Regions from separate parts of the Blautia sp. HA9023 genome, predicted to be linked through region 3. Evidence: riboswitches for the same ligand, from Rfam matches in the RefSeq annotation. Region 3 holds a riboswitch; each other region holds the start of a gene.
The links. Region 3 has a riboswitch for cobalamin ahead of AC04Q6_RS05025 (ABC transporter substrate-binding protein). Riboswitches for the same ligand answer to the same signal wherever they lie in the genome.
Positions count from the first base shown of each region.

Region 1: it holds a riboswitch for cobalamin, as region 3 does, so the genes downstream of both, AC04Q6_RS04465 (sirohydrochlorin cobaltochelatase) here and AC04Q6_RS05025 (ABC transporter substrate-binding protein) in region 3, are expected to answer to the same signal.
Region 2: it holds a riboswitch for cobalamin, as region 3 does, so the genes downstream of both, AC04Q6_RS04400 (cysteine-rich small domain-containing protein) here and AC04Q6_RS05025 (ABC transporter substrate-binding protein) in region 3, are expected to answer to the same signal.

Region 1 covers NZ_JBWLUR010000006.1:66,322-68,527, reverse strand. The annotation lists gene AC04Q6_RS04470 (NAD(P)/FAD-dependent oxidoreductase) at 1-494, shown strand, start outside; cobalamin riboswitch at 747-922, shown strand; gene AC04Q6_RS04465 (sirohydrochlorin cobaltochelatase) at 1,079-2,206, shown strand, end outside.
Region 2 covers NZ_JBWLUR010000006.1:50,167-52,372, reverse strand. The annotation lists gene AC04Q6_RS04405 (C40 family peptidase) at 1-757, shown strand, start outside; cobalamin riboswitch at 921-1,123, shown strand; gene AC04Q6_RS04400 (cysteine-rich small domain-containing protein) at 1,390-1,695, shown strand; gene AC04Q6_RS04395 (PHP domain-containing protein) at 1,845-2,206, opposite strand, start outside.
Region 3 covers NZ_JBWLUR010000006.1:191,303-193,508, reverse strand. The annotation lists gene pcrA (DNA helicase PcrA) at 1-717, shown strand, start outside; cobalamin riboswitch at 819-1,108, shown strand; gene AC04Q6_RS05025 (ABC transporter substrate-binding protein) at 1,215-2,206, shown strand, end outside.

The DNA of each region.
Region 1 (2,206 bases), 120 kb from region 3:
ATACAAATTTTGCGCTTCTGGTATCCAAACATTTCTCAGAGCCGTTCCATGACAGCAACGGATATGGTGAGAGCATCGCAAGACTTTCCAACATGCTTGGCGGTGGTGTTATGGTACAGCGTTTCGGAGATCTGATCCGTGGAAGACGAAGCACAAAAGCACGTATTGAGGAGAGCTTCGTAACACCGACTCTTTCCGCAACACCGGGAGACTTAAGCCTTGTTATGCCGAAGCGTATCCTGGATGGAATCATCGAGATGATCTATGCTCTGGATAAGATCGCACCTGGAACAGCAGATGACGATACTCTGCTTTATGGTGTTGAGGTTAAATTCTACAACATGGAAGTTGAGATCGATGAGAATCTGGAAACCTGCCACAAAGGTCTCTTTGTTATCGGAGACTGCAGCGGTGTGACACATTCTCTTTCCCATGCATCCGCCAGCGGTATCTATGTAGCCAGATACCTTGAGCAGGAGTACTTCAGTAAATAATATGAGCGGCCCTTTTCTGCTGTCACAGTGATGGCGGAAAGGGGCTGCTTTTATGTTGTAGGAAATCACTGTACCATAAATAAAAAACATAAATCATATAAAACCATGCATAATGTGCATGAATATTGAAAGGAGTATGTTGAAAATAACTGACAGATGCAGGGGAAGCACCATGATTCGTCCGACAGCAATCTTGACAATTTTGTGATTTTGTGGTAAAAGAATAAGTAACCAGGTAAAATCGAATATGTACAAATGTTATGGCAATAAGGTTGCGTCCAGTCGGATGTGCAAAAGAGAATCCGGTGAGAATCCGGAACGATACCGTCACTGTGAACGGGGAGCTGTTTTTAAATACCACTGGGAAACCGGGAAGGGAAAGCAGTGTGGAACCAAGTCAGGAGAACTGCCTTATTGTGAGATCCAGGATTCGCGGTCTACGAATCTGTATTCTCAATAACAATACAGAACTTCTTTTTATGTGTATTGCGAGAGAATCGTGTGTGAGCAGGCGGCCGCAGAAAGCAGCCGTTTTTTTGTACATATCAGTATTCTGGAAATACATGAAAAGAGGACGATAAGAAATGAAAAGAAAAACAATGTTAGCTCTGATGCTCGCAGTTTCCATGACATGCTCTATGGGTGCAGCTACAACAGCAATGGCAGCAGATGATTCCGCTACAGAAGAGAGCGCAGATGAGAGTACTGAGGCAGCTGATACCACAGAGGCTTCTGATGAAGACCAGAAAGCAGCTGACAATGTAGCAGCTCTGATCGACAAGATCTATGTTCAGGAGAGAACTGACACAACAGATGAGGACTGCAAGGCAGCTAAAGAAGCATGGGATGCTCTGACAGACGCTCAGAAAGAACTGGTAGAGGGCGAGAACGCTGATCCGGATTACTTCGGACGTGACACAGGAGACGCTTCCAAAGACGATCCACGTAACCAGGATGAGATCGGTGAGAACGAGCTTCTGGTAGTAAGCTTTGGTACTTCCTTCAATGACAGCCGTGCAGAGGATGTCAAAGGAATCGAGGATGCTCTTGCAGAAGCTTATCCGGACTGGTCTGTAAGAAGAGCATTTACAGCACAGATCATCATCAACCATGTAGAGGCAAGAGATGATGAAGTGATCGATAACATGCAGCAGGCTCTTGACCGTGCAGTAGAGAATGGTGTTAAGAATCTGGTTGTACAGCCTACTCATCTGATGCATGGTGCTGAGTACGATGAGATGACAGAAGCGATCAATGGCTATAAAGATAAATTCGAGTCTGTAGCTATCGCAGAGCCAATGCTCGGTGAGGTTGGAGACGATGCAACCGTGATCAACGATGACAAGAAAGCCGTTGCTCAGGCAATCACAGATGAGGCTTGCAAAGAAGCCGGATTTGACAGCATGGATGCAGCAGCTGAGGCTGGCACAGCATTCGTATTCATGGGACATGGAACATCTCATACAGCTAACATTACATACGATCAGATGCAGACACAGATGGAAAACCTTGGATTCAAGAACGCATTCATCGGTACTGTAGAGGGTAAACCGGAAGATACAGCCTGCGACAAGGTTATCGAGAAGGTAAAAGAGGCAGGATACAAGAACGTTGTTCTTCGTCCGCTGATGGTTGTTGCCGGAGACCATGCAAACAACGATATGGCCGGTGATGATGAGGATTCCTGGAAGAGCCAGTTTGTAGCATCCGGA
Region 2 (2,206 bases), 140 kb from region 3:
TGAGCGTATTGCAGCAGAGGAAGAGGCAAGACGTCAGGCCGAGGCTGAAGCAGCAGCGAGAGCACAGGCTGAGGCAGAAGAGGAAGCAAGACGCCAGGCAGAGCAGGAAGCACAGCAGGATGAGGCGGACGAGAGCGAAGACGTACAGTACGATGAGGACGGCGACGTGATTGAGAATACAGATGAGGATACTGCAGAGGATGACACCGAGCATGTGGATGAAGATGCAGACAATGGTGAAAATGATGATGCGCAGTATGATGAAGATGGCAATGTGATCGAAGATGACGCGTCCGGGGATACTGAGAATACAGAGGATAATGCAGACGCAGATTACGATAACAGTACAGATGCATCCGAAGAAGGTGCAGAGGACACATCCTCAGACAGTGACAGTTCTTCTTACAGCAGCGGTTCAGGATCTTCTGTTGTGAATTATGCCACACAGTTTGTTGGAAATCCATACGTATGGGGCGGAACAAGCCTTACCAATGGTGCAGACTGCTCCGGTTTTGTACAGAGTGTATATGCCAATTTTGGCGTAAGCCTTCCGAGAACTTCCTATGAGCAGCAGAATGCAGGTACTGAGGTATCTTATGCAGATGCCCAGCCAGGAGATCTGATCTGCTATGGTGGACATGTGGCTATTTACATGGGCAATGGACAGATTGTACATGCATCCAATTCTCAGGATGGTATCAAGATCAGTAACGATGCGACATACAGAACGATTGTCTCTGTAAGACGTCTTGTATAATCACGAACCATATAAAATTTATTAAGATGAAGATATTGAACAGCCTGGCGGCATATTCCGCCAGGCTGTTTCTTATAAGGAAACAGTGAATTTATATCAGAAAAATCTGAAACGGTATTGACATATAATTAACAGGGTGTTATTATAATATCAGTATAATTCCATATTGAACATAGCAAGTGCTGAGGGCATCTGACAGTCATGGATTATCAGAAGCCAGCAGAAAAGGGAATCAGGTGAGAAACCTGAGCGATCCGGTCACTGTAACGGAGGAGCGAATCTCAGAATCCATTGTACCTATGTATGAGAAGGAGAGACGAGCCATGATCCCGGAGCCAGGAAACCTGCTTGTTATGGCGAGGTTAAACTTCCGTGTAAAGTGTAACAACCATTTCAGGGACTCCGCACCCCTGGGACGTTGTCTACTTTTTTACGAGAGTAGGCATTTTTTTATGGAATGCGCCTGTTCATATGAATTATACATGATTAAATGGCAGGCGATACTACTCCGGATACATTCGTTCCCTCCGCGCACTCATGAACGGATTATATTTCTACCCCGGGGTGGGATCGCTACCTCTTTTTTTACGGAAAAATTAAGAGAGTGCATGATCCGGGAGGAGATAAGAACCATGGAGAAACCATATTGGGAGGGAAAAGAATATTCCTATTTCAGCCACAAAAAATGCGAGTATTTTCCATGCCATAAAGGAGCAGATCCGGAAAATTTTAACTGCCTGTTCTGTTATTGTCCGCTGTATGCACTGGGAGATAAATGCGGTGGTAATTTCCATTTTACGGAAAGCGGAATCAAGGACTGCACTGCGTGTAAACTTCCTCACAGAAGAGAGAATTATGGATATATCACAGGAAAATATCAGGAACTTGCGGATATGATAAGAAAGCAGAGAGAGAATTCTCAGGCAGATGAGAAATGATAATAAAGAAAATATAATATAACCCGAAATAATAAGCTAGCTCGGACACATGGTAAAATGTGTCCGAGCTGGCTTTTTTGGTTGTGAGTCAAACATGAATGTGTATTCGGATACATTTTATGTATATTCGATCTTACTGTTTTACCAGATCATCTGGTCTGCAGAAATACCTTCAATCTTGGAAGATGATTGTTCAGAATCAGCTGTTCCGGGAACATGGCCTGATGAACAAATTCAGCAGCACAGGTAAAATCACCGATGTGTTCCGGACCGTGACTGTCACTGGAGAGCAGCAGCGGCAGATGATATTTGCGGCAGCAGCGGAGAATCTCATAACAGTTTTCTCTGGTATCACCACGGTAGCCATATGGAGCCAGGGAAGCTTCGTTAATTTCAAAGATTGTTCCGGTTTCTCTGGCAGTTCGGGCAAGAACATCATAATTTACCGGATAATGGGTGTTGTCGCTGTGACCGAGGATTTTGACACAGGGATTCTTCATGACATTGACAA
Region 3 (2,206 bases):
AATATCGATGAGCTGATCTCCAAGACCGAATCTTTCCAGGAAGCCATGGAAGAGGCAGGACAGCCGGCAACACTTTCCGCATTTCTGGAAGAGATCGCACTGGTGGCAGATATTGATTCCGTTGATCCGGATCAGGATTATGTGCTTCTTATGACCCTTCACAGTGCCAAGGGACTGGAATTCCCCAATGTATTTATGGCAGGTATGGAGGACGGAGTATTTCCGGGATATGCGTCCATCTGGTCCGGAGACCCGTCGGATATTGAAGAAGAGCGAAGACTCTGTTATGTGGGGATCACACGTGCCATGAAGGAACTGACATTAACCTGTGCAAAACAGCGTATGATCCGTGGAGAGACCCAGTACAACCGTGTATCACGCTTTGTAAGGGAAATTCCAAGAGAATTGGTGGATCTTGGACATACGATTCAGGAGAAAAAGCCCAGAGTAGATGATATCGTATCTCCGAAAAGCGCCTATGCCCAGATGAAAATGAATTTCCAGGCAAAGAGCACCCTGCAGAAAAAAGATTTCACAGTGAAGAAGGCGGACAGCCTGGACTATGGTGAGGGAGACACGGTCCGTCATGTGAAATTCGGAGTCGGTATCGTAAAAAATATCGCAGACGGCGGCAGAGACTACGAAGTGACGGTAGACTTTGACAAAGTCGGCGTGAAAAAAATGTTCGCCGGTTTTGCCAAGCTGAAAAAGATCTGAGAGGGATCTCTCCGGGCAGACTATTTCTGCAAAAAACTGTAAAAATCCGGCCTCAAGGTTGTAATTGGAAAACCGGTATGTTAGAATCAGTATCAGCGTAATTGAATTGCTGTGAAGTGAACAGTATCACCGGCACATATGCTGCCGGATACTGTGAGAGGGAATCGGGTAAAAAGCCTGAGCGGTTGCGGCCACTGTATACAGAAGAAGGGATTTCACATGCCATTGCAGAAACTCATGTGAGAAGGCGAAATCCCGATGTCAGAGAGATTCTGGAGAAAATTCTGATATATCATTCATGATCGGCTAAAAGATGAATGGTGTATCAGTTTTTATTTTGCGGAGTTTTTTCTGAGTCTGTAAGTCAGGAAACCTGCTTGACAGTATGTAAGTGGGAGCTTCCGTACAAAGTGTTCCGTGCAGATTTTATGAAGCCCCATCTTTTCGGTTACCCATAGGCAACAGGAGATAAAACAGGCGAAAAGAGAGGAAATGAAATGAAAAACAAGTATGTATCCACAAGAATCATGGCAATGGTAATGGCAGCGGCAATGACCGTATCAGCAACTCCGGCTGTTTATGCCGCAGAGAGAGCAGACTCCGAGACCATCAAGGAAGACAACCAGCCGGCAGCAGAAGACAGTACAGAGTCTGCAGACACCGAAGATTCTTCCGCAGAGGCAACCAAGACAGAATATCCTCTGACCATCACAACCTATGATTACGATGGAAACGAAATCGAAACCACTTATGAAAAAGCACCGGAAAAAGTCCTTGCTGTATATCAGGGAAGCATTGAGACTATGCTCGCACTTGGTCTGGAAGACCACCTGGTAGCTACCGCAGGTCTTGATAATGAAGTTCCGGAAGATCTCAAAGAAGCATTCTCAAAAACAAATTATCTTGACGAATTTACCCCATCCCTTGAAACTGTAACAATGCTGGAGCCGGACATGATCTTATCCTGGAGCTCTCTTTTCTCTGATAAGAATCTGGGAAATGTAACAGACTGGATCGACAAAGGCTGCAACACCTACTACAACACCAATACTCGTCCGGACGGCGACAGAACACTGGAAAATGAATTCACAGATATCTTAAATATCGGAAAGATCTTCGATGTACAGGACAAAGCACAGGCTATCGTTGATGATGCAAAAGCAGTGATCGACAAAACTCTTACTGCAACTGCAGATGTAAAAGACAAACCAAGCGTAATGGTATTGGAGCCTCTTGGAGATGACATCACAAACTATGGCGTAAAGAGCCTTGGCGGAGATATGGTAACACAGTTAGGCGCAACTCTTGCAAACCCGGATGCTTCCACCGTTGGAAAAGAGGATATCATCGCAGCCAACCCTGACGTGATCTTTGTGGTTTACATGCCATATGCAGGAGATGATCCGGAAACTGTTAAGAACAGCCAGCTTGCAGTGATCCAGGATGATGAGTCCCTGAAGAGCCTTGACGCAGTAAAGAACGGACGTGT